3 regions of the Nitrosococcus wardiae genome follow, and region 2 is predicted to be linked to each of the others. Evidence: predicted binding sites of a transcription regulator. Region 2 holds the regulator's gene; each other region holds the start of a gene.
The links. The regulator sigma-54, encoded in region 2, starts transcription at its own class of promoters, with help from an activator protein. The targets are predictions, from matches to a motif close to TGGCANGNTNCNTGCTT.
Positions count from the first base shown of each region.

Region 1: E3U44_RS01160 (pilin) is a predicted target of sigma-54. The motif match lies at 8,577-8,593, and genes of this name have one in related genera.
Region 3: E3U44_RS08970 (flagellar hook-length control protein FliK) is a predicted target of sigma-54. The motif match lies at 2,757-2,773, and genes of this name have one in related genera.

Region 1 covers NZ_CP038033.1:232,116-242,864, forward strand. Annotated here, with positions in the region: gene asnB (asparagine synthase (glutamine-hydrolyzing)) at 1-1,115, shown strand, start outside; gene E3U44_RS01130 (glycosyltransferase) at 1,120-2,241, shown strand; gene E3U44_RS01135 (lysylphosphatidylglycerol synthase domain-containing protein) at 2,238-3,140, shown strand; gene E3U44_RS01140 (TylF/MycF/NovP-related O-methyltransferase) at 3,307-4,068, opposite strand; gene E3U44_RS01145 (class I SAM-dependent methyltransferase) at 4,107-4,886, opposite strand; gene E3U44_RS01150 (glycosyltransferase family 2 protein) at 4,945-5,811, opposite strand; gene E3U44_RS01155 (tetratricopeptide repeat protein) at 5,876-7,876, opposite strand; gene E3U44_RS01160 (pilin) at 7,989-8,486, opposite strand; gene E3U44_RS01165 (nucleotidyltransferase family protein) at 8,824-9,114, shown strand; gene E3U44_RS01170 (HepT-like ribonuclease domain-containing protein) at 9,111-9,482, shown strand; partial or broken gene E3U44_RS01175 (RNA-guided endonuclease InsQ/TnpB family protein) at 9,503-10,674, opposite strand; gene tnpA (IS200/IS605 family transposase) at 10,730-10,749, shown strand, end outside.
Region 2 covers NZ_CP038033.1:1,236,518-1,247,266, forward strand. Annotated here, with positions in the region: gene mgtE (magnesium transporter) at 1-7, opposite strand, end outside; gene ptsP (phosphoenolpyruvate--protein phosphotransferase) at 169-1,917, opposite strand; gene E3U44_RS06075 (HPr family phosphocarrier protein) at 1,982-2,251, opposite strand; gene E3U44_RS06080 (PTS sugar transporter subunit IIA) at 2,238-2,654, opposite strand; gene rapZ (RNase adapter RapZ) at 2,651-3,496, opposite strand; gene E3U44_RS06090 (HPr kinase/phosphorylase-related protein) at 3,544-4,107, opposite strand; gene ptsN (PTS IIA-like nitrogen regulatory protein PtsN) at 4,108-4,590, opposite strand; gene hpf (ribosome hibernation-promoting factor, HPF/YfiA family) at 4,604-4,945, opposite strand; gene E3U44_RS06105 (RNA polymerase factor sigma-54) at 4,957-6,405, opposite strand; gene lptB (LPS export ABC transporter ATP-binding protein) at 6,491-7,216, opposite strand; gene lptA (lipopolysaccharide transport periplasmic protein LptA) at 7,229-8,056, opposite strand; gene lptC (LPS export ABC transporter periplasmic protein LptC) at 8,034-8,543, opposite strand; gene kdsC (3-deoxy-manno-octulosonate-8-phosphatase KdsC) at 8,605-9,126, opposite strand; gene E3U44_RS06130 (KpsF/GutQ family sugar-phosphate isomerase) at 9,148-10,164, opposite strand; gene E3U44_RS06135 (MlaA family lipoprotein) at 10,327-10,749, opposite strand, start outside.
Region 3 covers NZ_CP038033.1:1,849,317-1,860,065, forward strand. Annotated here, with positions in the region: gene fliG (flagellar motor switch protein FliG) at 1-39, shown strand, start outside; gene E3U44_RS08955 (flagellar assembly protein FliH) at 26-760, shown strand; gene fliI (flagellar protein export ATPase FliI) at 753-2,195, shown strand; gene fliJ (flagellar export protein FliJ) at 2,192-2,638, shown strand; gene E3U44_RS08970 (flagellar hook-length control protein FliK) at 2,823-4,136, shown strand; gene pyrF (orotidine-5'-phosphate decarboxylase) at 4,141-4,839, opposite strand; gene E3U44_RS08980 (sensor domain-containing diguanylate cyclase) at 5,139-6,095, shown strand; gene E3U44_RS08985 (ATPase domain-containing protein) at 6,085-7,488, shown strand; gene E3U44_RS08990 (hypothetical protein) at 7,527-7,709, shown strand; gene E3U44_RS19295 (hypothetical protein) at 7,706-7,915, shown strand; gene E3U44_RS08995 (circadian clock KaiB family protein) at 7,863-8,252, shown strand; gene tgt (tRNA guanosine(34) transglycosylase Tgt) at 8,517-9,632, shown strand; gene yajC (preprotein translocase subunit YajC) at 9,667-10,011, shown strand; gene secD (protein translocase subunit SecD) at 10,032-10,749, shown strand, end outside.

The DNA.
Region 1 (10,749 bases), 1.0 Mb from region 2:
GCCTGCTCAGTCAGGAATTAAATTTCACTCCCAAAACCTTCACCATAGGTTTTTCCGAAATCGCTTATGATGAACGGCGATACGCTCGCATCATTGCAGAAAGGTGCCAAACCCAACACTATGAGCAGTGCTTGGAGCAGTGGGATGCTGCTAGGCTGCAACAACTAATACTCGATCATATCGGCCAGCCGTTTGCCGACTCTTCACTGCTGCCCACGGCTTTAGTTTCTGAACTCGCCGCCCAGCATGTCAAGGTTGTCCTTTCCGGTGATGGCGGTGATGAACTCTTCAGTGGCTACCAGCGTTATCAGGCCCGCGCCATCTTGCGCTGGTACACACGCCTGCCTAAGGGGCTCCGAAAAGGGATTGGTCAAATTATACGGGCCTTGCCAGAACCGATGGTTCATCATAGCCGCAGCTTATTGAAAAAGGCCCATCTGTTCGAAGATATCGTGCAGCGCATGGACGCTGAAACGCCCTATCTCGCTCCACTTTTCTATTCCCCCACGGACTTTCAACGGCTGGCCCCCGAACTGGTAGGATATGGCCATACTCCCCCCCAGTTGCCTGAAGAAAGTCGCCTAGATGACATCCAGGCAATGATGACTGCCGATGCCCTCATCTATCTGCCGCAAGACATCCTCACTAAAGTCGACCGAGCTTCCATGGCCTATGGTCTCGAATCCCGAGCCCCCTTCCTGGACAAAGAAGTCGTGGAACTAGCCTTCTCCCTACCCCGCCATTGGCATCGACACGGCTTACAAGGCAAGCATCTTTTGAAAGAGACCTTTGCAGGGTGCCTTTCCACCGAGATCTGGCAACGCCGAAAACAAGGTTTTGCTGTCCCCATCCATAGCTGGTTTCGAGGCGCCATGGGCAATGACTTGGAAAAGCTATTGCAGGAAGGAGACAGCCCCTTAAATCGTTCCCAAGTCCTTGCCCTGCTCACGGCTCACCGTAAACAGCAACGGGATCATGGTTACCGTTTATGGCAAATTTATGTTTATCTCCTTTGGCGCTCTCGCCAAGTACAACAAATTGACCATCACTTATCCACCACCAGCGATTTAAGCGATGGTAATTGGCACCTTAACAGAGCTAGCGTCGGAGCATAAGCCTGTGAAGCCCCGGCTCGCGCTCTTTCTGCCTGACCTTAATGGGGGGGGAGCAGAACGGGTGATGCTCACACTTGCCCAAGGCTTTCTAGAAAGGGGTATCCAAGTGGATCTTGTGCTTGCTCACGCCGTGGGGCCTTTGCTTGATTTAGTGACTCAAGGTGTTAGCTTGTATAGTTTAAGCGATGGATCCCGCTTTTCTAGTAGAATAGGATTAGCACTTAGCGCACTATGGGGGCTCACTCGCTATCTGCGTCGTGAGCAGCCAACCACCTTGATGAGTACCCTCACCGGGGCAAATATAATTGCTGTATTAGCAAAGATTTTAGCACGATCTCCTACTCGCCTTGTTTTGCGAGAAGCCAATACTGCTCTTAATCACCGTAGCTTCTTGACGCAATTCGCTGTGCGAATTCTTTATCCCTGTGCAGATGCCATAGTAGCAGTTTCTCAAGGGGTGCAGAAGGACTTAATCGACAGGATTGGTATCTCGCCGGACAAAATAACCCATATTCCTAATCCAGTAGATATTGCCACTATTACACGCCAGGCAGAAGAAGAGATTAACCATCCTTGGTTTTACAAAGGACAGTCACCGGTCATTATCAGTCTAGGTCGTCTAACTAGGCAAAAAGATTTTACTACGCTAATTTACGCCTTCGCCCGCTTGCGACAGACTCGAGCTGCACGCCTCATGATCTTGGGGGAAGGAGAAGAGCGCAGTAAACTCGAAGCGTTAGTCAGCAGACTTGATCTTGTTACTGACGTAACATTACCTGGTTTTAAAGTTAACCCCTACCCCTATCTGCAACAAGCAGCGCTTTTTGTCCTATCTTCTCGTTGGGAAGGAATGCCAAGTGTCATCCTAGAAGCTCTAGCTTTTGGCGTACCAGTCGTAGCAACCGATTGCCATAGCGGGCCACGGGAAATTTTGGAAGAGGGCCGCTTTGGAAATTTAGTGCCCGTAGGTCATACCCAAGCACTATTTAGAGCTATATCGGATGCTCTAGACCATGCTACTAAAGCAACAGTATTGCAAACGCGAGCAGAGTATTTCTCACCAGCTTCTACAGCCTTAAGATATCTTGCTGTCATGCTGCCATCACAGGCAGGAGCTAAACCTTGAGTAAAGCTCCGATATTTGAATTACTGCGAAAAATTATGCGGTGGGTGCTCTACTTAAGTGTTGTAGCTCTGTTTGCATTTTTGTTCTATAAACATCGACTCGAGGTGATGAATACCTTTATTGCCCATGGATGGGTGCTATTGTATGCTACTGCAATAACCATTCTCGGTTTTTCAGCGCAGACCCTGAATTTCTTACAACTTATAGAGGCATCAAAAAAGCCTCCCTTCCAGGATACATTGCACGCTTGGGCTTTGGCCAATATTGTGAATTATCTCGGTCCATTCCAACCAGGGATTGCCGTACGAATGGCCTTTTTTAAACGGCATGGGATAGGAGTTGCCACCACAACCCGCGCGACATTGACTCAGTTGCAGCTCAGCTTTTGGGTTGCAACCGGTATAGCTGCAGTTGCAGGGTCTTTTAGTCATTACGAACCGGTTCGCCCCGTTGCATTTTTTAGTGCAATTTTATTTTTTCTATGGCCCCTGTGGCTGCGTATTTCCCATTTAGCACTTCTTTGGTCATCATCGCACATTGAGTTTATCGACAGACATAAAAGCACACTAATTTTATTCTTTACATTAGCTCCAACACGCACATTGCTCCTCGTAATTAGCCAATATATCCTAGGTGCACTTAGCTTATATGTTGTTTATTGGGGCTTTCACGCACAAATTAATCTTCAAGATGCATTTTTGCTTGCCGTAGCAAGCACATTATCTACATTGGTTGCTGTTACACCAAACAACCTTGGAATTCAAGATGCTTTGTACGGATACAGCGCCCACCTCTATGGCTTAACTGTAAGTGAAGCATTAAGTCTTACTATTCTCTTACGCTTGGCCCATATCTTGGCATGTGGGCTAATCCTTTTGTGGATACGTCCTTACCGTTGATACTCTGCTTGCTTAATTTTTCACAATCCGCGATTAATATCTCTATGGTTCTGAATTTGCAGAAAAATGTAAATTAGCTGGTTGTGGTAATATAGAAATTTAGCTTAGACTGTAATGCAGCACACTGGAGAAAAGGGATAACATCGTTGCTGCTCGCACTTCTTCACTACTGCTTAATTACTATCCCTTGTCCTGTAGTAAGCAATATTACATAATCGGATTTATCTGACATAAATTCTTGTACCGCAGAATAAGCTCCAGGGCATACAGTCGAACCATAATCGTCAAGAACAAATACACCTCCAGAGTTTAGCCGGGGATAGAAAAAAGCAAGGCTATCTAAAGTGGGCTGGTAGAGATCAACATCAATGTGCACGAGACGAAATCTTTTATCCTTGACTTCTTTGAATCTTGACGGTATCCAACCTTTGTAAATAGCTATATTTGAAAATTCCTTTAATACTTCCCTAATTTTATCTTCCGTCGCACATAGATTACCTTGAGACCATTCAAAGTGATCACCTTTAAGCGGACGATCGATCTCCTGTGGTTGAGAAAGACCAGCAAAAGAATCAAATAAATACAAAGGTGTTTCAGGAGAAGTAGCAGCCATAAACCATGCTGAAGCCCCTTGGTAACAGCCACATTCAGCCATCTCACCAGGAATATACCGCGTAAATTTAACGAACTCCCGGAGAGTATATTTTCGATCTTCAGAATATACATTCTGAGGTGAAAGGCGCCTAAAATTAGCAAGAAAATCTTTATCCTCACGCCATAGCTTGTAATCATCACTTATGGGAAAATCGCCAAAAGCAGATGCCGATATTCTTGCTAATTCCTGACGTATGCGCCTACGTTGTGCTGATGTTCCCGTTATGAGCCATTTCATGGCCCTAGCTATGCGGCTAACGGTATACATTTTCATTAGTTGATTCTCACTTCGGAGCAAAACTTGCTATAAAATTATTTTATAATCTTTGAAGTATCGTGCAGACAAAAAATGTTGGTCGAACTTCCCAGGATACAACTTAAGCTTGCCCGCACCTTAAGAGATAAATTGTGATGAAAGATGGCATTACCAGTATAGAAAATACTTGTATAGCGAGTATATTTAATTGCCCATCCACCTTGTTTGAATAAACGTTTCCAACCATAGCGGCTAAAAAGGTACAACTCCGATAATGAGCCGCCATGTTCCCCATGACGGTGAGGCCAAAGCATTATACAAACAAGCCTTACTAGAGGTAAGCGTTTAGCTGTCATATACGCAAAGTTTTCTTGGGTGAAGATCTTGAAAATAGAATACTTTAATGCACGAAAAATGAGCTTGACGATATAGATATAATGTGTCAAAGAAGTCCAAAGTCTCCATGTGGATGTAGGAATAACATGAACTGCTAAACCGCCAGGCTTCAGTACACGTTTAATTTCGTCTTGAAAGTCAACTAAATGTGGTATATGTTCTAGAACATTAGAGCTGAATACAATATCGAATGTATCATTGGCAAAAGGGATTGTATATCCATCATAGAATTGCACAGGAAATACAGTATAGGGCAGATAACGACTGCTTTGCACATCAATTGCTTTGACCCAATATCCATGCTCAGCGAGCATCTTTGCCTGCCAACCAGCACCAGCACCAATTTCTAGAATTCGAGCGCCCTTTGGCATATAGCCCATTGCTAAATTAAGCTCATAGGACCTGATACTTTCTAGATAACAGCTATTATCCACTATCATGCTTAAATCACAGTTTATTATAAACTAGGCAATATTACCGTAATCTGACTCTTTAACCTTATTGTCTAGCCGTATTAGCATATAACAGATTAGCAATCTGCTCCGAGATAAGCCCCATCAAAAAAACCAGAACCGAAGTAATAAATAACAGTGCACTCATATTAGTAAACTGACCCGCCGTCATATAAGTATAAAAATAATTGCTGATACCGAGAACAAAAAAACCGAAACTTATCGGTGTAAATACTTTCAGGGGTGAATAAAGGGTCGCCACTTTTAATATAATAAAAAAAAAGCGCACCCCATCCTTAAGTAGGTTGATATGGCTTTTTCCTTCACGTTTATTGGCACAGACAGGGACATAACTTACTAAATAGCCTGCACGGAAAAAGGCCATGGTACTCGTCGTAGGATAGGAAAAACCATTGGGTAAGAGGTATAGAAACTCCCGGAAACGTTTAGCGCGCACAACCCGGAAGCCTGAGGTCAAATCTTCAATTCGATGCCCTGTGACCCAACTAGCAAGACAGTTGTAGAAACCATTGCCCAAGCGCCTGCTTAAAGAGGCCTGAGAAGCGGAATCCCGAGCCCCTACAACCATATCAAAACCTTCGGAGAGTCGTTCTAACAAACGGGATATATCCGCAGGATCATGTTGACCATCGGCATCCATAAAAACAATCCATTCTCCTTTAGCCGCGCGCGCACCATGTTTTATTGCTGCACCATTACCCATGCTATAGGCATGGGTGATTAGCTTTACACCCGCAGCCTGGGATACCTCTAAGGTCTCATCTCTAGATCCATCATTGACGACGAGAATCTCCGCATCAGGATAGCTTTCTTGGAGCACAGGAAGCAGCTTCTTCAGGCTGCTCGCCTCATTCTTCGCTGGCAAAACAATGCTAAGGGTTTGCTGCTCCATGGGTTTGTCCTAACTTGCAGGGGATTTGCTAGTTATATCGGCCCCCGATTTCCTTTCCTCAGCGCTATTCATCCCTATTTCTAGTAGATACCCCTTTATCCAAATTATCTAGCAACTCTTCTAGTGCTTTCTTCTCCCCCTGTAAGCGCCGTGCATGAAGGTCCGAAAGGGGTAAGGCACCAAGCGCAGCATACTCAGCTTGCGCTTCTTGGTAACGACCCGTATAGCGCAACAGGGCTGCATAATTGAGCGCAAGCTGGGGGTCTTTCGGATTAACTTTTTTTGCTTTCTCCGCCAACTGCAATGCCTGACTCAAATCCCCCTTCGCCAACAAAAATATGGAATATTCTGTCAGCAACACCGTCTTTGCCTGATGGACAAGCGCCGGGTTCTCAATCGCTGCACTAAAGAACATCCCCAAATGTTCCTGTGACCACTGGCATTGCTTCTCAAGATAACATTTATTGATTTTCTGTAAATTATGAATCGTAAAGGGAGTTAACGGTGTAGTCGCTAATTCTTGGGCCAGCAACTTTACCTGTGCCTCATCGACGGGTTTAGTAAGGGCATGGTCCATTGCCAACATAGCTAGGGGAGCGCTTAGGAAGCGCGGATCATTGCGATAAGCTTGGGAAAAAAATTCTTTTCCCCGTTGATAATATACTTCCCGGCCAGCTTCAGCTTTTTCAGCCAAGGCCAGTTGAAAGAATAATCGCCCCGCATCGTAATGAGTACGGGCTGAGTGGGGATGATGGCGGGCACTGACTAGCAGATGTTCCAAAGGATTACCCCAGATATCGGCACGGATGGCGGTTATCGTCGAAAGCAAAACAAGGATTGTACTCGCCACAAAAATTCGCAAACTCCTTTGGGGGATCAACACCCCTACGCCATAGGCAAGCATCAAGGCAATTCCAAACAAGGGCGTATAATTGCGATGCTCATGAACCAACTCTAGGCTAAAGATAGTGGATTCCATACTGTGGCCGATGAGAAAAAATCCCAGGCCAAAAGCAAACACAGGCGCTCGTTTGCGCAATAGAAGGCAAGCCATCCCCAGGGCCATGACCCCTAGAACCGCAGGTAAAGTTGTGGTGGGTTCTAACCAACCGTGGGAAATCGCGAAATCGTCGTGGTACAAACCAAAATTGGCCAATCGCGGGAAAAAAATAAGCTGCAAGTAATACCAAAAAACGCGGGCCTCGGTCAGCAAGCGTTCACCTAGAGTAAACTCCTTAATCTCATAGCCACGCAGCCACCAATCGGCATAGAACAACAAATAAAGGGTACCAAGGATAACAGGCAGTACAACAATAAGCAGATTACCGGCAATAAGCAGTCGCCGCGTGCTTTGGCGAACAGCGCTAAACTGGAACAGTGTCAATTCTGCCAGCAAGATAAACAGCGGCAGTAGGAGAGCGTTTTCCTTGCTCAATGCGCCTAGGGGCAAGGCGATAAATAAAGCTAAGCCGATGGCGATCCAGCCGTTTTTGCCTTCCATCTGCCGGCGACGACCCCAAGCATAGAGGCCAAGACCGGCAAAGGTAAAAAAGGCCGCAAGACTGGTCATCCGCTGCACCACGTAAAGCACCGGAGTCAGATTTAGCGGATGCAACAACCACAGAGCTGCACAGCCAAAGCTCATCCAGGAAATGGTAATGTCATTCAATGTCTTCTGCCGACAACGCCGGTAGGCGGCAAGCAATTGCCAGACAGCAAGATAAACGAGAATGCCGGTGGCCAGATGAACGAAAAGGTTAACCAGCTTGAAAGCGTAAGGGTCTAACCCGCTTATATAATGGTTAAAGGCAAAACTCAGGAGACTTAATGGGCGCTTGAGGGGTCCAGACTCAGTGGAAAAGGCGGCCTGCCAAAGGCTTTCCACGGAAAGTTCTTCAATCTGAACGGCTGTATTGTCGGTAATATTATGTTCATCATCAAACAAAAATCCACCATAAAGCCCCGGCGCATAAATACCCCAAGCAAGCAGAAGCACTAAAATAAGCCCAATGTATGGCCGCTGGGTTACCCTCCATAGTGATGAAATTTTTTTTGCCAATATCATGACATTTACTCTTTAATCGCTGCAGGTATCAGGGTGGATATCGGCCTAGTTTGTATAAAGAAAAGGGCCATCTGTATAATCAGATGGCCCTCGTGCCAAATGCTATAACTGTTTAGCTACGGCAGTCTGCAGGAAGATATTTATCTATTACGTTGGTTGTCCCCTGAGTACCCTGCACCGACAGGCCACCAGGAGCTGGGGCTGAACCACAAACCCATGCAATGGGGCCACTTGGCGGCATTCCATCTGCGGCCACTTGTAGGTTGACCGTTGAATTTGCAATAGCCGCATTCGCCCGGTTTCCAAACGTAACCAGAATACTGCCTTGGTTATCAGCAGCTATACTCGTCACGTAAGTACCCTGAATGCTTGCGGCAGTAGCCACTCCAACTGACTGATTAGCAGCTGCTACTGAAGGAAATCGGCCACGATGCTGGATAAAATCAGCATAACCCTGCTTGACTGCCGAGGCCAAGTTGAGCCCTTCTGTCACCTGCGCACGAATAGTGTAATCCTGGTATGCCGGAATGGCGACAGCAGCCAAAATACCAATGATCGCCACCACGATCATCAATTCAATCAACGTAAAACCTTGTTGTACTTTTCTCATTACGAGCGACTCCTTGAAATTAATTTGACGGAAACCCAAATCTGTATATTGGCGGCAGATAAATCCTTTACCTGCCTGCACACTACCATCGAGCAATCAGCATGCCACCCCTATATTTCGGCAAGAGAAGCGATGGCTTTATGGGGGCTGGTTCACAAAATTAGGGGTTAACAGCGCAAGGTGAGGCTTGAGAGATGGTCTAGGATTTTGGGAGTAATAAAGAGAAGGCAGGGCTTGAGGTGCCGAGGGAGGACAGAAAGTGACACTCTATGTCACTTTCTGTCTGTGACATATCATATAATTTATAATTGATGGTGCAATTAGCGAGAAATTTAAGATGCGTCCATCTATTGCCCTCCGCTCAGGCCGTGAGACTATCTTGAGAGTTGCTACTCGACATGGTTTGTCGAATGTTCGCGTATTCGGGTCGGTGGTGCATGGTAACGATACCGACAATAGCGACCTTGATCTACTTGTTGACATTGAACCAGACACATCTCTGCTTGACTTGGTAAAGGCTCAACACGAAATAGAAGATGCCCTTGGTATCTCGGTTGACCTGCTGACCTCTGATGATTTACCCGATTCCTTTCGCTCGAATGTACTCACCGAAGCAGTCCCGGTATGAACAAAGATCTTCGCAATACTGACTATTTACGGCATATATTACAAGCTATTAACCGTATCAAGCGCTATGCCAAAGATAAGGGCAAAATCGGTTTCCTGCAGGATGAAATGATGCAAGACGCTATAATCCGCAATATCGAGATCATTGGCGAGGCGGCAAGCCGCATATCTTCCGAGTTCTCAACCAAGCATGATGCAATTCCCTGGCGAGACATTGCTGGAATGCGCCACCGGTTGATTCACGGCTATTTCAAAGTAAACTTGAACACGGTCTGGAAAGTGGTTGAGAAAGATCTACCTGAACTGGAGGATCAAGTGCACGCTTTACTTGACGAGCTAGATATAGAAGGTGACTGCTCCCCGCCCTGACGGGCGAGGCTTCCAACTTCTTAGGCAGCAACCGGCACGTGGCCGGATTTACGCAAGCCTCCATTGGCAGGCACCGACAGTCCTTCGGCGCGTAATTTCAAAATACCCTGCTGGCGGATATTGACCGCGGCATTGATGTCGCGGTCATGCTCCGCTGTGCAAGCAGGGCATGTCCAGCTACGAACCTTCAATGGCAGCGACTCGGCCTTATGGCCACAACAGGAACAGGTCTTGGAGCTGGCAAACCATTGGTCGATCTTGACCAGATGCTTTCCCTGTTCCTTAGCCTTGTACTCCAGCTTTTTTATCAGGCCGTACCAACCGGCATCTGCAATATGCTTCGCCAGCTTGCGGTTCTTCAGCATGTTTTTCACTTTTAATCTCTCGACTACCACCGCTTGGTTTTCGCCAATGAGTTGTCGGGACAGTTTGTGCTGGAAATCTGCACGGGTACTCGCAACACGCTCATGGGCCTTAGCGAGCTTCAGACGTGCTTTCATACCTCCCTTGCTGCCTTTCTGGCAGCGGGGGATAAGGCTTTCTGTTTGCGGCGCATATTGGCCTGCGCACGTTTCAGGAAGCGCGGATTAGCCGTCTTGTTGCCGTTGGAGTCGATAGCAAGATGGGTCAACCCCATATCAACACCCAGCACTGTACTCACAGTTCGCAGAGGTGCAGAAGCCTCCGAACCGTCCTCTACCAACAGCGAGGCATAGTATTTGCCGGTGACGGTACGGGACAACGTGATGCTTTTCAGTGTACCAGCAATATCCCGATGAATCCGGGCTTTGATCGGTTCTAGCTTCGGCACTTTAATCCATCCCTCACCTGCTTTAACGCTCATGCAGTGGTAGCTCGACTGTTTGCCGTGTTTGCGCTTGAACTTCGGGTAACGGGCAGCGAGCTTTGGATCAAAGAAGTTCTGAAACGCTTTATCCAGATTGAGGCAGACTTGCTGGAGGGTGATAGAATCGAAGCCACTCAGCCAGTGGTATTTGCGTGACTTCTTAGCCACCGCCAGCAGAGGCTTTAGGTCTTTCTTCGCCTTCAGTTTCAAGCCGTGGCGTCTGTATTGTGAGCCGATGATGTGCAGGGCCTTGTTGTACACGAACCGCGTAGCACCAAACTGGCGGTTTAGAAATCCCGCCTGTTCGGGTGTGGGATAAATGCGTACCTTTGTGGCCTTTAACATTTCAGTGCTCACAGATAGAATTCTTTAATTATAAACCACAAAAGGCCATTTTCAAGTGAGTGTACAAGAGAAAAG
Region 2 (10,749 bases):
GCAGCATGGTGACTCCTCGCGTTGGATTGGCAGATAGGTTTGGAATGGCCCCATTTTATAGTATTTCCCGTTTCAATGAGACCTAAGACGCTTGAGGCAAGCCCAATGGGGTTCCCTCTAAAGGGTAACCGCTATACGGGGGGAGGAGGAACTGATACTACTTGGGGCTTAGTTGGGCAGATCTTCGTTGATTTGGTCTAACAAAGCCTGCATCTCTGACAGATCGTAGCACTCTAAGAATTGTTGGGAGAATTCCGTAAGTTTTTGTTGGTTACTTTCGGTGATCACCCGTTTAACTTCCAGCAAGGAGGCTGGATGCATACTAAAATCTCGCAATCCTAGTGCCAACAGCAACCGAGTATAGCGGGGATCTCCCGCCATTTCGCCGCACATGGCGACGGCTGTGCCCGTTTTTTCCCCGGCCACGATAGTATGATGAATGAGGTGCAATACTGCTGGGTGTAAAGGATCGTAGAGGTAGTTGACCTCATCATCGATGCGGTCAATAGCCAGTGTGTACTGGATAAGATCATTGGTGCCAATGGAAAGGAAGTCCAGGTGGCGCGCAAAAATATCGGCGCAGATGGCCGTGGCGGGAATCTCAATCATGGCTCCTACGGGCAATGCCGGATCATATTTCAGTCCTTGGCGCGTAAGTTCCCGCTTGCAATCCTCTAACAATATCATGACTTGAGTTAATTCTTGTAAGGTACAAATCATCGGTAGCAGCAATCGTACGGGGGCTTGAGCTGAGGTCCGGAGAATGGCCCGCAATTGGGGGCGAAATAGTCCAGGTTCCCGCAGACATAGGCGAATAGCGCGCAGGCCTAGGGCGGGGTTAGTTGCCACCGAGGTATTGAGGCGGCCTCCATCCACCGTTTTGTCAGCCCCCAGATCCACCGTGCGAATAGTCACCGGAGCCCCACCCAGAGCTTCTACCACCCGGGTATAGGCACTTAACTGTTCTTCCTCATCAGGTAGGGTGGTACGGTTCATATATAAAAACTCAGTGCGGTAGAGGCCGATTCCCTCTGCACCGGAATCGGCCACCAGGGGCAAGTCTTCTGGCAATTCGATGTTGGCCTCCAGGGTGATGGGTTGCCCCTCAAGGGTGATAGCAGGTTGGCTCCTGAGTGCCGTCAGTGCGGCAAGGCGACGCTGCTGAGCGAGCCGCTTTTCCTGAAATTTTTCGATGAGAAAAGCATCGACCCCGCCAAGCAAGATGCCTTGTTCGCCATCAATGATCAGCAATTCGTCATCTTGAACGTAACGGCGAGCCCCACGCAGGCCGACGATAGCCGGAATCCCTAGGCTGCGGGCAAGGATACTGGTGTGAGAATTAGCCCCGCCATGCTCAGTGACGAAGCCACTAATTTGCTGCTGCTGCATTAAGACAATATCGGCGGGGGTTAAGTCATCAGCTAGTAAAATATAACCCTTAAGCCGCCCCCCAGAGACTTCATGGCGAGGACTTTCCTGATTGGTTAGGATCCGGAGAATGCGATTGACGACGTGGTCGACATCATTTTTGCGGGTGCGAAGATAAGGATCGTCCATCTCATCGAAAACGCTTGCCAGAGCGTCACGCTGTAGCTTGAGTGCCCATTCAGCATTACAGTGCCGATTTTGGATGAGTTCTACAGGCACGGTAGCCAGTGCTTTGTCTTCAAGCATTAGCAGATGGGTGTTGATAAAAGAAGCGATATCGGTCGGGATATTGACCGGAATTTGCTCCTGGATAGACTGCAGTTGCGCTTTAGCAGTGCTGAGCGCTACTTGGTATCGTTGAATCTCGCTTTCGATGAGGCTCGGAGGCAGGAGATATTCATTAACCTCAGGTTGATCGCGGGAAAGTATATGAACTTTACCAATAGCGATGCCTCGCGAGACGCCGATCCCGTGTAACTCAAGGGTCATGCTAGGGCCCTAAAGAAATTTTCCTTGTTTAATTCCCCATATAATGGGGTGATTGGTCTTACTCTCATTCATGTTCTCCAAACCGTTCATTCACCAGCGTTTTCAGTTGCTGGAGAGCTTCCTCCTCATCGGGGCCTGAGGCCATAATACAGAGGCGGGTTCCCTGGGATGCCGCTAGCATCATCACGCCCATGATGCTTTTTCCATTGACCTCTTTGGTTCCCCGCTGAACGCGTATCTCGCTTTTAAAGCGAGAAGCTAGAGTAACGAATTTGGCTGCAGCTCGGGCATGTAGCCCCAACTTATTAATAATAGTCACCTCACTCTGTGTCATCCTGTTTCCTCATGGTGGTAAAGCAGGCACAAACCCCTTCGCGCCCGCCGCTTATCGCTTTTTCTGTGAGCTCGGTGAGGCTCAAACGGGGGTAATTCAGTACTCGTATCAACATGGGCAAGTTAAGGCCGGTGACTATCTGCGCATGTTGGGTATCTGCTGCGTAGCAGGCAATATTACTGGGGGTGGAACCATACATATCGGTCAAAACCAGAACCCCATGGCCGGTGTCTAAATTATCGATCAGCTTTCGTGCTTGTTTCCGCAAAGCATCGGGGTGAGAGGCGCGGGTTACACGGAGTATTTGGATCTGTAGAGGGCAGCTGCCCAGCATGTCATTGGTGGTATCTAGCAAAGACGAGCCAATATTATCGTGAGTGATAATAAGCACGCCGACGGTCATGACAATTCCCGATGACGGCAAAGTACTCGGTTATGTGCAGAATGGAAATAAGCTGTGAGCTGCTCTGTTAAATAAACTGAACGATGCTGTCCCCCTGTGCATCCGATGGCCACCGTCAGATAACTGCGATTGGTCTCTTGAAACCGCTGTAGCCAGTGTTGTAAGAAGGCAATCAAGTCTTGCCGCATTTGGGTGACGGTCTCGTGGCGCTCAAGATAGGCAATCACTTCTTGGTCCCGTCCGCTCAAGGGTCGCAAATGGGGCTCCCAATAGGGATTAGGAAGACAACGGACGTCAAATACAAAATCAGCATCGAGGGGGACTCCATGTTTGTAGCCAAAAGACTGAAATAGCAGTGACATCCCCGTGCGCGCACCATCGCCGACCCGCTCGCTAATTAAGTCCCGTAGCTGGTGGACCGTAGTACAGGTGGTATCAATTCTAAGATCGGCTTTTTCGGCAATAGCCTCCAACAACTCCCGCTCATGGCGGATGGCCTCGGCGAGGGGGATATTGTTGAGTGGATGTTTGCGGCGGGTTTCACTAAAGCGTTTAAGAAGTGTTGCATCGCTAGCATCAAGAAAGATGATATGGCACTGAGCCCCCACCTCTTCAATGTCCTCTAGGATCTGAGGAAATTGTTGGAGTTCTTGGGGAAGGTTACGGGCATCAATACCGACGGCGGCGCGGAGTTGTTGGGCATCCTGTTGCATCTTTTGGGCAAAGACGGGAAGAAGGTAGACAGGTAGGTTATCGATGCAATAGAAACCCTGATCTTCTAAGGCATGAAGGGCAATACTTTTGCCTGATCCCGATACACCGCTGATGATAAGCAATTTCATGGGAGCCTCGCCAATTCTCTCTTGAGTGAGTGCTTCTAAGGCACCCCTTACTTGTGCCTAGGGGAGGAGGGATTAAGGAGCTGCTGGTGACGTTGTTGCAGCTCAAGCAAGGCATCATAACCTTTGAGCCGCAAGTGATAGTCTTGGACGGCCGTTTCTATCATCGTGGCTGGTTGCAAATTACCTCCCAAGGGCAAGGTAAGTTCAGGCACTTTCACGTTTAGCTGCTCCCACTGGCCTAGGTTGCGGGTGAGCGGTTCGATATGTTTGTGAGGAATAAGATGGATGACAAGATCAAGGGAGTGTTGGGTGACGATAGCCTGATGACCATAGATCGCACGAATATCGACCACACCCAAGCCTGGCACGGTTAGAAAATCCTGCAATATAGCCGGGCAACTGCCGATCAATTGGGTGGCTGCTGTCCGCTGGAAAATGGGCGCATCATCCGCGATTAAACGGTGTCCCCGTCGGATTAATTCTAGGGCTAGGCTGCTTTTGCCAACGCGGCTTTCCCCCCTCAATAGAACCCCGACGTCAAAAATGACCAGCAGCACGCCATGGCTGGTGACGTTGTCTTCACTAGGGCTACTCACGCCTTGCAATCTCACTTAGTCAACAATACCGGTGGACGCAGAGGTTTGCTCCCATTCCCTTAGGACCTCCAGCAGGGTATGGGGGTCTTTGGCTTCACGCAGGCGGGCACAGAATTCCGGATCACGGAACATTTCTGCCAATTGGGCAAGCAGCTGCACGTGAATTTGGGCTGATTCTTCCGGAACCAGCAGGGCGCAGAATAGATCGACCGGCTGTTGATCGAGGGCATCAAAATCAATTCCTTGGTCCAGGCGAACTAATGCTGCGAGGGTATGCTGATTGCCAGCCATGCGGGCATGGGGAATGGCGATCCCATCCCCAAGACCAGTGCTGCCAAGACGTTCCCTAGCAAGTAGGCAGTCGAAAACATCCGCCGAGTCCAGGTCATCCGCGCCTCGGGTAAGCAACTCGCTGAGCCGCTCTAGCACACGTTTTTTGCTGCCTGCAACGGCACCCACAGCGATTTGTTCGGGGACAAGAAACTCGGTAATTTGCATGATTGGGGTTAATCTATCCTTGTTGTTGCTTTTTCATTATTCCCTCACTGCGGTGATGGTCGGTCAATTTCTCTCGGTGCTTTTTAATTTGCCGATCTAATTTGTCCACCAGATCGTCAATGGCGGTATACATGTCTTCGTCTTCAGAGGAGGCAAACACATTGGCCTTGCTCACATGCAGTGTTGCTTCAGCTTTCTGCCTCGTTTTTTCAACACTAAGGACGACGTGAATATTAGTCAATTGATCAAAATGGCGTTCTAGGCGCTCACACTTATTTTCCACATAGTTCCGCAGGGCTTGAGTGATTTCAACGTGGTGGCCAGTAATATTTACTTGCATGGATTGCTCCTTAATTATTTTGCTCTTTAGATCAATCGTTTCCGTTCATTGGAGGGGGGGATGTTCAAGTTCTCCCGATATTTAGCGATGGTACGCCGTGCCACTTTAATGCCTTGTTCGGCTAAGATTTGCGCGATTTTACTATCGCTTAGGGGCCTGCGGGGCTCTTCCCCGGCAATTAATTTCTTGATAAGGGCGCGGATGGCAGTTGCAGAGCATTCTCCCCCGCTGCTGGTAGCCACATGGCTGGAAAAAAAGTATTTTAGCTCATAGATTCCTCGGGGGGTATGCATATATTTGTTGGTTGTGACCCGCGAGATAGTGGATTCATGCATGGAGACGGCTTCTGCAATATCGTGGAGTACTAAAGGACGCATGGCTTCTTCGCCCTGCTCTAAGAATCCCTGTTGGCGTTCCACGATGCAGCACGCAACTTTAAGTAATGTTTCATTGCGGCTATGTAAACTTTTAAGGAACCAGCGGGCTTCTTGGAGCTGGTTTTTAAGATAGCTGTTAGTGAGACTGTCATCAGCCCGCCGGATCAGGCTGGCGTACTGGGTATTAACCCGCAGACGTGGCGCGATATCAGGGTTAAGTTCAACATGCCAGCTGCCACTTTGCTTAGTGACATAGACATCAGGCACGACGTACTCGGTTTTACTGGGTTGTATTTGGGTTCCTGGCCGTGGATTGAGGGATTGAATCAAGTGGATGGCCGCTCCCAGTTCTTGTTCCGATAATTTCATTGCCCGCATTAATTGGGCATAGTCCCGTTTACCTAGTGTGTCGAGATAGTGGGACAACAGCAGCTTTGCTTTTTCTAGCCAAGGGGTGTCCGGGGGATATTGTTTCAGCTGTAACAGTAGGCACTCACCTAAGTCACGGGCTCCAACACCAGGGGGGTCGAAATTTTGTACCTGATGCAAGATAACTTCCACTTCCTTGGGCTCAACCTCGATTTCCTCTCCTAGGCTTTGTTGTATCTCCTCAAGAGTGCCGCATAAATAGCCTTCTTCATTAATCGAATCGATAATGGCGGTGGCAATGACGAGATCCTTCTCGTTGGTCGCCGCCAAACGAGCCTGCCAAAGCAAGTGTTCTTGTAAGGTTTCTTCTCGATTGCCTTGGTTTTCCAGATCGGGTAAGAATTCCTCTCCAGAGGAAGCAGGCAACGGTAAGCTGTCATAGATATCGTTCCAACTGCTGTCTACCGGCAATTCGTCGGGGATTGCCTCGCCGAGTGAGGTGGCTATCTCATTGCCCTCAGGGGTGATGGCTTCCTTTACCTCATCGGTGTCTAAACGCTCCTGTCCCTCTTCGCTTTCACTTTGCTCAAGCAGCGGATTCGATTCTAGCGCCTGTTGGATTTCAGTTTGTAGTTCCAAAGACGAGAGCTGCAACAGGCGAATGGCTTGCTGCAGCTGGGGTGTCATCGTAAGTTGTTGCCCAAGGCGTAGTTGGAGAGAGGTTTTCATACCTGAGCTCTGCCTGCTATTGGATTGCTATTTATTATATTCAGCAATGAACGTATAGTTGGCAATAAACATGCCATAACAGCCGTTAAAGATGAAAATTGTACCCCAAATAAACTTCCTTTACTCGTTCATTATTAAGAATTTCCCGAGGTTGACCTTTGGCGATGACTTCACCTTCATTCACAATATAAGCATACTGGCAAATTCCTAGGGTTTCCCGGACATTGTGATCGGTAATTAAGACACCGATCCCCCGTTCTGTCAGTTGCCGGATGATACCCTGGATGTCTAGCACCGAAATAGGGTCCACTCCGGCAAAAGGCTCATCTAATAGTATAAATTGTGGTTCTACTGCCAGTGCACGGGCAATTTCAACACGCCGCCGCTCTCCGCCCGAGAGGCTCATCCCCAAGGTTTTTTTCACATGGGTAATGTTCAGTTCATGCAGCAGCGCGTCCACCAGCTGTCGGCGCTCTGGTTTTGTCAGATCGCTTCGGGTTTCTGCGATGGCCATAATATTTTCGGCCACGGTCAGCTTGCGGAAAACCGAGGCTTCTTGGGGCAGGTAGCTGATTCCTAAGCGGGCCCGGCGATGAATGGGGTATTGAGTGATCTCGTGATGGTCTAAAGAAATGAGACCTTTGTCGGTTGAAATTAAGCCCACTAGCATGTAGAAACAAGTTGTCTTACCGGCACCATTGGGGCCGAGTAGGCCCACGACTTCGCCACTTGAGAGTTCTAGAGAAACATCCCTGACCACCCAGCGGGATTGGTAGCATTTGGCAAGGTGATAGGCTGATAGCCTGCTCATGGGGCAATAGGGTTATTCCCTGTGTCCATCTAGCAAGCGAATAAAGTCGGCATGGACCCAACCTTCTATTGACTCGCCTTTGGCTAGTGTGGAGATGTGTAACCATTCCTCTTGCCGCTCTAGGATAGTGATTGGCGTTCGGGGTGGGAGGAGCGCTGTTTTGCTGTAATCGGTGTCGGGGCCGGTACGTAAGTTTAGCCAAGTTGTAGTTCGCCCATGGGTTAATTCAGGATTGAGCTCCTGGTTATCACCTTCTTGATTTTCTGGGGGCTCTGGCTCTGCCGGGATAGGGGTTGAGTTTTCAGGAGTAGGCTCACTGCCGGGAGTGTTGCTGTTGTCAGGACGGATCGTGACGTGGACTCGGCCATCCCCCGTCTTGGAGCCTTCGCCCCTCACAATATCATGTTCTGTTTCGTAGACGATACGATCGCCGGTAAATTCATTGGCACTCTGCCAGACATGGGCCTTCCGTAAAAGATAAATGGTTGCCGTGTTGGCGTGATATTCCATTCGCAGCGCTTTAGCCCGGATATCTTCATCGCTATTGTCGGGTCGTTGCCGATACCATACGGGCTGGCCTTCGGCAATGGCTTTTTCCAGTTTTTTTTCCGGCGTGTAGTAGATTGTCAGGATATCGGAGTCAATGCGCAGGGTACCTTGGGTAAGATGGACGTTGCCGCGATAGACCGCGATGTGTTTGCGATCATCTAGCTCTCCTCGATCGGCCTCAATATGGATGGGTTGCTCCTTATCGCTGGATAAGGCCCAGGCAGTTTTATCCTCTACGCCCGCGAAAATAAGCCAAAGGGCGGTGAATTTAAGGCCTAGGTGTCGGCTCATAGTCTCCTCTTACCTGCGATAATAGCTCTATGCGTTCCTCTTTTAGATACACTTGAGCCCCTATGGCATGAGTTTTGCCAAAACTATTTAGCAACGTGATGGGCTGATTGGTCTCGGCATATTTTGCCCAGGGTTCCACCCGCATATCCTGGGTGAAGATCTTCATCTTATTGGTTTTGGCATCGGCCCCAAATTGCCGAATAACGACTTCCCCTAAGAGGTAAATCTCATCGCCTTGGCTATTAGTTAAACCCTGTTCAGCCACGACCTCCCAATGGGGAGTGTCTTGACGATAAAAGACAGCATGTGGCGCAGTGACTTCTACGGTATCGTTATCCGGGTAGTGGACCATGTGAGTACCCGCCAAGCGGTAAAGGGGGAGACCCTTTTGGTCCATCAACGTTAAGGTAAATTCCTCCATGAAATAATTGGCAGTACGCCTGTTCGGGTCGGTGCGACCAGGGCGCGCAGGGTCTTCATTGAGCAATTTCCACGCCGTCAAGGCAGCGATAAGGGCAAGTACCGCTGCACCCCAGGAACGGGTTAGATTAATAATGCTTCTCCAGTTGCGCTTCGAGAGTTCCCTGAGCTTCCATAATTAGCTCGCAGGCGTCACGAGCAGCACCTCGACCGCCGGGGTTGGGGGTAATCCAATGGGCATGTTGCTTGACCAGCGGATGGGCATCTTGAACGGCAATGGCTAATCCTACCCGCTGCATAATCGCCAAATCCACCACATCGTCGCCCACATAGGCAGTTTCATGGGTTTGGAAACTGAGTTTTTCAAGCAAATGTTCGTAAGCGGGGAGTTTAATCTTTTGGCCCTGGTACACATGGGTGATTCCGAGGCTTTCCATACGGTGGCTGACTACTTGAGAAGTTCGACCGGTAATAATTCCAATTTGAACCCCCGTGTATTGTAGCATTTTCATGCCGTGGCCATCCCGGGAATAAAAGACCTTGTATTCCTGGCCGTCATCACTCAGGAAAAGGCCTCCATCGGTAAGCACGCCATCCACATCAAAAATGACTAATTTGATAGCCGAGGCTCTGACAAATACCTCATGCATGGAGTTTATCCTATTCTTTCCCTACAAGACACCTGCTCGGAGCAGGTCATGCATATTTAAGGCGCCGATTAAGTGTTGAGTGTGATCTACCACAAGGAGCGCATTAATACGATGACGCTGCATTATTTGCAAGGCCTCAGCGGCGAGATGATCAGGACCTAAGGTTTTACAATGAGTCGTCATGATGGCGGCAATTGGTGTGGCATGCACATCGATCCCCCGGTCAAGAGCCCGGCGCAAGTCTCCGTCGGTAAATATGCCTACGACCTGGTTTTGAACATTGACGACAGCTGTCATTCCTAATCCTTTACGGGTCATTTCCAGCAGGGCACGGCTTAAGAGCACATCCTCGGTAACTGCGGGGATATCTTTCCCTCGGTGCATGATATCGCTAATGCGAAGCAAGAGGCGTCGTCCCAGGCGGCCACCGGGATGAGAGCGGGCAAAATCCTCCGCCGTGAAACCACGGGCCTCTAGCAAGGCAATGGCAAGGGCATCACCCATGGCTAGAGTTGCCGTACTGCTTGCGGTGGGGGCTAGCCCCAAGGGACAGGCTTCTTTTTCTACACTAATATCAATATGAACGTCGGCAGCCCTTCCAAGGGTTGATTGGGGTTGGCCCGTCAGTGCAATCAGTGGAACGCCGAGACGTTTAATTAGGGGGAGAATAGTGCAGATTTCTGCAGTCTCTCCAGAATTGGAAAGAGCCAGAACGACATCTTTTTCGGTAATCATGCCTAGATCGCCGTGGCTAGCCTCTCCTGGGTGGACAAAAAAGGCAGGAGTACCCGTACTGGCCAGGGTCGCCGCAATTTTACCACCAATATGGCCGGATTTACCCATCCCTAGCACCACAATACGAGCTGTGCAGGCGAGCATGTATTTGCAGGCAGCAGCAAAATTCCCGTCAATTCGAGCTCTCAATGCAGCCACTGCACTGGCTTCAGTTTCGATAACAGCTGCTCCTAATTGGGCCAGCCGTTTATCCAGATCCTTATCGTGACTGGATAGGGATGAACTCAATGGGTGGGTTACCATAGGCGCACTAAACTAATGGTCTAACTTATATACCAAGGGAGCTCTTCTTAAAGCCAAAGAAGGCCTGGATTTCCATACCTTCTTTGCTTGTTGAGCGCATTGGACAGATAAAGGAACTGTCCCTAACCTCGGTTATTATGCCAGTGTTGAGGCAGATTTGCCCTAGCGGTAAGTGGGAACTGGAGCGGGAGGTTCTCCAGGCGCCTCTTCTTCGTCGTCAACTTCGAACTCTTCTTCCGGAAATTTCTCTTTAGGTACTTTGCCATCGTACACTAGGAACTTGCGACGTTGGAGAAAGGCTTCTCGGGTGTAGACATAGGGATCCAAAGCCGCTTCCTTCAGGATATCGGTCGCTTCCAGTAAGTCTGCCCGGGCATCCACCGCTCGTGTCCCGGCGAGTCCAGATTTTATTCCCGTATTTCCCAAATAGATGATAGGCCAGGTGAGGGCATCGATCCCCAGGCCAAAACCGTCCCGCACGTCGCTCGGTCCCAACAGGGGCAAAACCAAATAAGGCCCGGTGTTAAAGCCCCAGACTCCTAGCGTTTGCCCAAAGTCTTCATTATGCTTAACCATGCCGCCGGA
Region 3 (10,749 bases), 610 kb from region 2:
GATATTTCCTTAGGAAACAGAGGCGATGAGTACATCTAAAATTTTGCGCCCAGGGGATCTCACTGCCTACGAGCGCTGGGAATTACCTTTAGTAGGGGAGGAAGAATCCGAGGAGGATCATACCCCTAATCAGGATACCGAGCGTAATGAAAAAGCCGCCGAGGCTAACCTGGGGCAGCCGACCTTAGAAACTCAGGAGCAAACGGAAACGTCTACCTCTTCGCCATTGACGGTAGAGCAATTGGAAGCTCTTCAAAAGCAGGCCTATGAGGAAGGTTTTAATGTGGGATTGAGGGAGGGGCGGAAGGCGGCGCAAAAGGAGTTAGAGCAGAAAGTAGCACGTCTTGAGGCGTTAATGGCAACTTTGAGTGAGCCTCTCCGGGAGCTTGATGAGGCCGTGGAGGAGGAACTGCTGCAGCTTGGGATTGCCATTGCCCGCCAGCTTATACGCCGAGAACTCAAAACCCAACCCAGTGAGGTGGTGGCGGCAGTGCGGGAAGGATTGCATTACCTCCCTTCCCATAGCCGCCATGTACGGTTGCGACTCCACCCCGATGATGTGGGCGTGGTGCGCTCTGCCTTGTCCCTTTCTGGAGAGGAACGGCGGTGGCAAGTGGTAGAGGACCCTTCCCTCAGCCGCGGAGGGTGCCAGCTGGAGACCGAACATTCCAGGATAGACGCCACGGTAGAGGCGCGACTGAATGCCGCCATTGCCAGAGTGCTTGGCGGCGAGCGGAAAGACGATCAAGGTCGTGACTGACCCTCTGCCCACAATTCCCCTTCTGGGTGCCCGGTGGCGGCAAACCTTAGCTGAGTGTCGGGAGCGTTTGCTCCAAGATAGAGCCCCCCTGTTGACGGTGGAGGGGCGTCTCATTCGAATGGTGGGGTTGACCCTGGAAGCCGTCGGGTGTCAACTGCCGGTAGGAGGGCGTTGCCATATTTTAAGACCGGAGAGGCCGCCGGTAGAAGCTGAAGTGGTCGGTTTTGCCGGAGAAAAGCTCTTTTTAATGCCCACTGGCGACCCGAGAGGGTTGGTGCCTAACGCCCCGGTGATCCCCCTTCCCCAGGGCGGTGGAGTAGCAGTAGGCGTGGGGTTGCTGGGTCGAGTTCTGGACGGTGCAGGGCGCCCTCTGGATGGCCTAGGTCCTTTGCGTACCCCCCATCATGTTTCCCTGGACGGCCAACCCATCAACCCCTTAGCGCGGCGACCGATTAGGGAACCCCTCGATGTGGGGGTAGCCGCTATTAATGGGTTGGTCACCATTGGCCGCGGTCAGCGCATGGGGTTGTTTGCGAGCAGCGGGGTGGGTAAGAGCATACTACTGGGCATGATGACCCGCTACGCTAAGGCAGATATCATCGTGGTGGGGCTGATTGGCGAGCGGGGCCGGGAGGTCCAGGAATTTATCGAAAACACTCTAGGCCCGGAGGGACTAGCGCGCTCGGTGGTGATAACAACCCCTGCAGATCATTCTCCCTTGATGCGTCTTCATGGCGCCATGCTCGCCACCAGTATCGCCGAATATTTCCGCGATCAGGGCCAACAGGTGTTATTGTTGATGGACTCTCTGACCCGTTTTGCCCATGCTCAGCGGGAATTGGCTTTAGCTATCGGCGAGCCGCCGGCGACTCGAGGGTATCCTCCCTCGGTATTTGCCAAGGTCCCCCAATTGGTGGAAAGGGCGGGCAACGGCCGCTCGGGCAGTGGCAGTATTACCGCCTTTTATACCGTGCTCACGGAAGGGGATGATACCCATGATCCGGTGGCTGATGCGGCCCGAGCCATTTTGGATGGTCATATTGTGCTGTCTCGGCGGTTGGCGGAAGCAGGTCACTATCCTGCCATTGATATTGAAGCTTCAGTAAGCCGGGTGATGAATCAAATCACCACGTCAGCGCATCAGCAAGCAGCCCAGCAATTTAAGCAAATTTACTCTCTTTATCAGCAGAATCGGGATCTTATCAGCGTGGGTGCTTACCGCCGTGGTAGCGATCCTCGCCTCGATGAAGCCATTGATAGGCAATCCCAATTTCGAGCATTCCTCCAGCAAGATATGTTTCAATCGTTTTCCATTGAAGAGAGCCTTGAGGGGCTTCAACAAGCTTTAAGGGAACAGCAGCCCCCAAAGACGGCGGCACCCGTGACTAATGCTGCGGGCGTATTAAGACATGAGGATCGCGGAGGCCGTTCATGACCCGCTCCCATCGCTTGTATTCCCTGCTCCGGGTGGCGGAAGCCCAGGAACAGCAGGCTGCTAGAGGATTAAGTGAAGCCCAGCGCCTGTTACAGCAGCAGCACCACCAGCTAGAGGAGATGCACCGCTATCGGGAAGAGTATACGCAGTATTTCCAAACCGTGGGCCGAAATGGCGTCGGTGTCCAACAACTTCAGCAGCTACAAAGCTTTTTGACTCAACTCGACCGGGCTATTGGGCAACAAAAGCAGCGGCTGCAGCAATATCTTCAGCAGTTAGAGCAGAGGCGCAATGGATGGCTCGAGGCACGCAGTCACGTAAAAGCTTTAGGCAAGCTTGAAGAGCGTTATCGGCAGGAGGAGCGTTGTTTAGCCGCCCACCGTGAGCAGGCGGAAGTGGATGATCGCTATCAACATTGGGCGGAGGATAGCGGCAAAATTTAGACCTGGGAAGGCAAGTTTTGCCTGCAAGATGGCGAAATCTGCCGAGGTCAAACAGGGGATAGGGCCGGAGATTGAGGCTATCGGTGAAATCGAGCCTTTATAGGGAATCGAAATTTTTCGGCACGGGTTTTGCTTGTAATTGGGTTGCTATTTGGATAGGTATGTAGCTGGAGTGTAGGGGGTAATGACAGCGTCGGGATTTTTTGCCCTATCTTTGCCGCGTCTTTATCCGTCTGCTTCGGCAGGAGAATTTGAGGGGAACCCTGACGCATCGGCGCTCCCCGAATCGAAATCGGTTGGCGCCGATTTTTCTGCCCAGCTGGGGGATTTGATTGTCCAGCTTAATCCCTTACCCGAGAATCAGCCCTCTTCTGGGGGGATGGAAAACAAGGGGGGGCAGACAGAGGACCAGGCCAGCTTTCTCAAGCATTTGCTGAGCCTGGAACAAAGGGGAAGAGAGGAGGTTGCCCCGGGGCTGGAGTCGTCATTACCGGTACCGGCAGTGATGATGACTGAGATTAGCTCTTTCCCTGCCAGTATGGAGGCTTTGGGGAATGATGCGAAAAGTAAAACTTTACCCCAAGTTAGAATCCCTGAACTCGGCTCCATAGCAAAAAATTCGGCTTTAACCTCTAGAAAGGTCCCTGGCCTCTCAGGAATTTTTCCCAATTCAAGCAAGCCGACCCCTCCACCCCTCAACCTTTTATCCCCTGAGCAACTGCAACTTTATCTTAACCAAAAAAATACCCCCACCCCGGAGGCTTCTATCCAGGCAGGCAGTCTGCTGGAGCCCGTTTTAGAAGTTTCCACGGAAAAAGCAGAACTGCCGGTCTCGTTTAGCCAGCTTGGCCTTGTCCCCGGCAAAGGCACTACTCCATTGGCGGTGATCGCCTCTGAGGGGGAGGAGGCAGCAAACTCAGCACGGGGGGTAGGGGATGCCCAGAGGCCTGCGGAACCTACTCTATTACGAGAATCTTTCTCTCCACTGGTGTCCCAGACTTCACTCAGTCCTAGTCCCACGGAGACGGCAGCTTCTCCTTCCCCTGTTGAGGGTAGTCGAATGAATCTGACCCTCGAAGCTGCCATCCAGCACTTCCAGTGGGGAGATGAACTCAGCGAGCGGATGACTTGGCTGGTTAAAGATAAGGTCCAAATTGCGGAGCTGCGACTCAACCCGCCCCAACTTGGTCCTCTTGAAGCCCGCATTAACCTCCACCATGAGGAAGCGAGTATTACTTTCCATGCTCCCCAGGCGGCAGTCCGTGAAGCCCTTGAAGCGGCCCTTCCCCGCCTGCGGGATGCTTTGGCGGAGCAAGGGCTGAATTTAGTCAATGTGGATGTGTCTCAGCAGGGTTTTTCGGAACAGCAGCGACAGTCGGCCCATCCGGGAAACTTGCGGGCAGCTTCGACAGACTCCACTGAAACCGCCGCCCAGGAAGATTTAGAAGGAGACTCCTACCCTCCCGTCCCCCTAGGCGGAGTGGACTACTACGCCTGACCTGTTAAGAATTCTGAATCTCTGCTTCAATCCTTTCAAGGGCCGCCATTGGATCAGGAGCCCCGGTGATGGGCCGGCCAATGACCAGGTAATCAGCCCCTCTGGCTAAGGCTTCCCGTGGTGTCAGTACCCGCTGTTGATCTCCTGGAGCGGTGCCGGCAGGCCGAATCCCTGGGGTGACTAGTAAAAATGGGGGTTCCAGAATCTGGCGGAGTGCCGAGGCCTCCTGACCAGAGCAGACCACGCCATCCAGTCCTGCTTCCTGGGTAAGGCGGGCAAGTCGCAATACATTTTCCTCTGGAGTTCCGGCCAATCCTATTTGTCTTAATGCCGTCTGCTCCATGCTGGTTAAGACAGTGACGGCGATTAGCAACGGGCGGGAGGAGAGCTTGGCCAGCGCTTCCTGGGCTGCCTGCATCATGGACAGTCCTCCCAGGGCATGAACATTGAGCATCCATACCCCTAAATCGGCTGCCGCAAGACAGGCACGGGCGACCGTATGGGGAATATCATTGAATTTTAAATCGAGAAATATGGAGAAGCCCTGGTCGGCGAGGCATTCAACCAAGCCGGGACCGGCGCGGGTGAATAACTCCTTACCCACTTTCAGCCGGCACCGGGCAGGATCAAGTTGACGGGAAAGATTTAGTGCTTGCTCTGCATGGGGATAATCCAAGGCAATGATAATACGGGATTCTTCCATGGTGTTCTCCAGTGACTTATAATCCTGCAATTTTAATGGGTTTCTTTATGGGCGCGGTACCGTCATCGTTGTCAGCCATAATATCCGGGTGCGACGGGGATATGCCCCTCAGGCCTTTCTGAACGACTCGGATTTGTGAGGTTGATCATAGGCATCCGGAAAATGGGGCGTAGGCCCTCACTGAGTTTAAGTTCCTCTTTCAGTGGGGCATCGTCATTTTAAACCGAGCGCTCAGCATTTTTGCCATTGGAATAACGGGCACCATTGCCTATCTTTACCTGACATTAGCCGAAAAGAACTTGCGTGATAGTGAAGTGCGCTTCCAAAGTATCGCCAGTCATCTGCCCGGCTATATTTTCCGGCGTGTGCGCACGGCAGAGAATTGCTTTAAGTATGAATATATCAGTGGCTCGGTGCATACGCTATTTGGATTAGAACCGCAAGCGCTGATAACCAATCCCTCGCTTTGGTGGCGGCTCCTCCCGCCCGAAGATCAAAAGGTCTTTACGGAGGCCCTGGAACGTTCGGCTCAGGAACTCAGCCCCTTAGATCAAGAGTACCGGATTCAATTAGCCAATGGGCAGATTCGCTGGATGCGCAGCATGGCTCATCCCTATCTTCATCTTCGGAATGAGAATGAAGTCTATTGGGATGGGGTTGGGTTGGATGTGACCACGCAAAAGTACACCGAGAGCCAACTCAATTATCTCGCTTATCATCATTCCCTGACGAATCTGCCGAATCGAAAGCTGTTTGAAGATCGCCTACAACAAGCGGTGGCTCAAGCTCAACGAGGGAATCATGCTTTTGCCTTACATTATTTGGATCTGGACGATTTCAAAGCCATCAATGATACTCAAGGACACCATCTCGGCGATGCGCTGCTTAAGGTCGTCGGTGAGCGGCTACGCCGAAAGGTGCGTCAAAGCGATACGGTGGCCCGGCTAGGAGGGGATGAATTTGCGGTGATCCAAGGAGATCTCTCCCAGCCCTTTCACCTGGAAGGAAAAACCCTTCATGTGAGTGTCAGCGATGGGATTGCGCTCTATCCAGAATTGGCAGAAGCAGCTCCTTCAAGAGCGGTGCTTGAGGTCGATGGAGGGGAGTTATTGAAGTGGGCCGATATTGCCCTGTATGAGGCCAAGCAGGCTGGCCGAGATACCTTTTGCTTCTACCGCCAAGGTATGGAGCTTCCAACCCAAAGGCGGGTGACCTTGCGAGAGGCCCTGCATCAAGCCTTTCCGCGTGGCCGTTAATATTTCAGCTTTCCAAATTCGCCGCAGTCCTCTTATTGATACTATCCGAAAAGTCTTGGGAGACACTGGCCTTGAGCCCGGTTGTCTTGAATTAGAACTGACCGAAAGTACTCTCGCCATTCATTTTGAGGAAATGATCTGCTCTCAAGGGGAAATACCTCGGGGCAGAACGACGGTGGTTATTGGCGGACCCGGGGCAGGTAAAACGGTTTTTGCGCTCCAAACCGCTGTCAATGGTATTCGACAATGGGGAGAACCAGCCATTTTTGTCTCCTTTGAAGAGGCCTCGAGCCGAATCCGAACCTATATGCGCCATTTTACTTGGGAGAGTGAGACCTTATCTGAATGGGAGCTGTGTTTTGTGGATGCCCGTCTGCCGCCAGATGCCGTTCAGTCAGGGAGTTTCGATCTGCTGGGTCTATTAACGATGGTGCACGCCAAAGCTCGAGAAATTCGTGCTCGCCGGGTTATTATCGATGGGATCGATGCCCTGCTGAGTCTGCTGGAAAATGCGGCCCAGGAACAAGGCGAATTACTCCGGCTGCAGCAATGGATGGAAAGTGATGAACTGACCTGTCTCATGACCAGTAAGACCTTATTCGCCAATCCGCGCCATAGGCAACGCTACGAATTTCTCAATTACTTATCGGATTGCCTCATTATGCTGGAGAGCGAGGTCCATAGAAGCCTGCATTCACGCACCCTTCACATTGCCAAGTACCGGGGCTCGGGGTATTTGACGAATAAATTTCCGGCTCTCATCAATACAACCGGATTCAATGTGGTCGTGGCTGGTACTTTGGAACTGAGTTATCCAGTCTATGAGGAGCGGGTCTCCTCCGGGATTGGACGCTTGGATGATTTACTTCGTGGCGGATATATCCAGGGGTCGAGTATCCTGGTCTCTGGTTCGCCGGGGACAGCCAAGACCACCTTAGGGGCCGCGTTTGCGGAATCGGCCTGCCAGCGGGGTGAGACGGTGGTCTTGGTGAGCTTTGATGAGGGTAGCGAGCGCATTGTCGCCAATATGCGCTCTATTGGGATCGAACTTGGCCAGTCAGGCCATTTACAGATCGCCTCGTTGCGTGCTGGTAACTACAGCCCTGAAGCGCATTATGTGGCTATCCACCAATTAATTTTGGAAAGAGCGCCTCGTTTCCTCATCCTGGATCCTATTTCTGCTCTCCTGGGAAAAGGCTATCTGTTTGGTGAAGAAATCTGTGGTGATTTATTGGTGTTTGCCAAATCCCGTGGGATCACTTTGCTTTGCACCTCTTTGTTGGAGGATACGGCCCACCAAGAGGAAAGCACCGCCAGCCGTATTTCCACCATGGCGGATACCTGGATCCACCTCGCTTACCTAGCCCGGGGGGGGAGCGTAATCGCACCCTGACCATTGTCAAATCCCGAGGCACGGGCCACTCCAATCAAGTGCGTGAGCTGGTGCTTACCGATCAAGGCGTGCAGTTAGTCGATGTCTATAGTGCTGAAGGGGAGGTGCTTTTGGGTTCGGCCCGGGCGCAAAAAGAGATGCAGGATCAACGGAAGCAGGCGGCCAATCGGGTTCAGTACCAGCAACAGCTCTTTGAATTAGAAAAAGCGAAGCGGAATTGACGGCCCGGCTAGAGGTTTTACAGCGGGAATTGGATGGGACACGCAGACAGCGTCGACTGCTCATTGAGGAGGAATCGGATCGGGTCGAATATGAGCACTGGGCTGAAGGGGAGCGGCGGCGGTTGCGGCAACCTAAGGAGGGGGGGATTTTTGATGAGGCGTTTAGAAGATCATTCTTTAGCGGGTCTGGAGTCGGTACAGAATAAAAATGGCTACGGACAGGAAAAAGAGGATGAGAAAGTGAGTCTAGATAGTCGTTATCCGTCTTCAGAAGAGACCAGTCCCAGGCGATTAAGACTATACATTGCGGGCGAAACGCCGAACTCGGTACGAGCGCAAAAAAATCTGCGTCAGGTGCTCAACCAGTTAGGGCGGTCTTGCTATACGGTGGAAGTCATTGATGTCTTTAAAGCGCCCCAGCGGGCTTTAGAAGATCGGGTCATTGTGACTCCGACGTTACTCTATTGTGCTGTGCAACCTCCACGGCGACTCGTCGGTAATCTCAGCGATGGCAGGGCTTTAGAGGCTTTTTTAGAATTATAGGAAGTGGCTGAACAGTAGGTTAGAGATCTCCAGGGCCAGTGCGGGATGACTAAAGCATCGCCGTGATTTTCCTGGTCGACGCCAATCTGCGCCTGGTCTCCCTCAGTCTCAGACCGATACTGCCAAAGATGCGTTCCAAGACGGGTCTGCCAACCCTAGCCGTAGCAGTAGATAGGGAGATGCGCCGCTGTCTCCATGGAATGTGTTATCCTCTGGAATCATTTGATCTTTTATCTCCATTCATCAAGAGTTATCACACAAAAAATGGAATTTGAATTGCTGACCCGTGCCGGTGCGGCCCGGCGGGGACGCCTTCGTTTTCCTCGGGGGACCGTGGAGACACCAGCTTTTATGCCGGTAGGGACCTATGGCACGGTCAAGGCTATGACCCCGGAAGAATTGCGTACCGGGGGGGCTGAGATTGTCCTAGGCAACACCTTTCATCTGATGTTGCGCCCTGGAACTGAAATTATTGCCAAGCACGGGGGGCTCCATGGTTTTATGCACTGGGAGAGGCCGATTCTGACCGACTCCGGAGGCTTTCAAGTGTGGAGCCTAGGAGCCATGGGAAAAATTACCGAGCAGGGGGTCAGTTTTCGCTCCCCCATTGATGGTCGTCCGGTTTTTCTGGGGCCGGAGGAGTCCATCGCCGTACAACGGCAGTTGGGGGCGGACATCGTGATGATCTTTGATGACTGTACTCCTTATCCTGCCACCAAAGAGGTCACCCGCCAGTCCATGGAATTGTCCTTGCGGTGGGCGGCCCGTTCCCGCGAGACCCATGGAGATTCTCCAGCGGCCTTGTTTGGGATTATCCAAGGGGGGATGTATGAGGATTTGCGAGATCAGTCGTTGCAAGGGTTATTGGAGATTGGGTTTGAGGGCTATGCCATCGGGGGGCTCTCTGTGGGGGAGCCGAAGGAAGCCATGGCGAGGATTTTGGCCCATACTGCCCCCCAAATGCCGGCGGATAAACCCCGCTATTTGATGGGTGTAGGGCGGCCAGAGGATATCGTGGAGGCAGTGCGTCAGGGGATCGATATGTTTGATTGTGTTATGCCCACCCGCAATGCCCGCAATGGCCATCTTTTTGTTCGGGGGGGCGTCATCCGCATCCGCAATAGCCCCTACCGGGACGATACCCGGCCTTTAGATGAGGGCTGTACTTGTTATACTTGCCGCCACTATAGTCGGGCCTATTTGCACCATTTGGACAAGACCCGGGAAATCCTCGGCTCACGCCTGAATACTCTCCATAATTTGCACTATTATCAAACTCTCATGGAGCAGCTCCGGCAGGCGATTGAACAAAACAGGTTGGAAGCGTTCGTCGCTGAATTTTATGCTGCACGTGCGCAGGACCCATTGCCTGTGCCATAATCAACAATTTAGTTCGAACAGGGAGGCAAATCACGTGTCAACTGTGCTAGATCTTTTCATTTCGTCAGCCTGGGCCCAGGAGCCGGCAGCGGCGCCACCCCAAGCAGGAATGTTTAACATTGTCTTTTTATTGGTCCTACTGGTTTTATTCTATTTCCTCTTGATTCGACCTCAGCAAAAGCGGGCCAAAGAACACAATAAGCTGGTGGAAGGATTGCAAAAAGGGGATGAAGTAATGACCGAAGGGGGCATTATGGGGCGCATCACTGAATTGGCGGAGAGTGTCGTGGCCGTGGAGGTCAGCGAAAATGTTGAAATCAAAGTACGGCGCCAATCCGTTGCCTCGGTATTGCCCAAAGGCACCCTTGAAAAGCTTTAAAAATTCTTAAGTTACCCTCGATGAACCGTTATCCTCTTTGGAAAAACTTGCTTGTGTTAGTCGTGGTGCTCGTTGGTATTGTCTACGCTGCACCCAATTTGTTTGGCGATACCCCGGCGCTACAGATCTCAGCGACTCGGGGTGCTAGCCTGGAACCGGAAATCTTGACCCGGGTGGAGCAACTGCTCAAAGAGCGGGGTTTGGACTATCAATCAGTCCGCTTGGAGGACCAGCGCCTTTTGGTCCGCCTCCGTCAAGCGGAGACCCAGCTCAAAGCTCAGGATGCTCTTCGGGAGGAATTGGGTTCGGATTACTCGATCGCCTTGCACTTGGCTCCTGCGACCCCCAGTTGGTTGCGAACCATTGGGGGTTTACCCATGAACCTAGGTTTGGATCTCCGCGGCGGAGTGCACTTTTTGATGGAAGTGGACATGGAGGCTGCAGTCCAGCAGGCGGAAGAGCGCTATGTGGAAGATCTCCGGTCTTTGTTACGGGAGAACAGGCTCCGTTACCTCAGCATTGGGCGGCTCAGCGCAGGAGGTGTCGAGATCAAGTTCCGTAATACGGAGCAAAGGGATCAAGCTGAAACCCTCATCCATGATGAATATTTCGACTTGCTGTTGCAGCCTGTGGAGGAGGGCGGTTCCCCTCGCCTAGAGATTACTTTAAGTGAAGAGGAAAAACGGGAAATCCAGCGTTTAGCCTTACAACAGAACATCACCACTTTACGTAATCGGA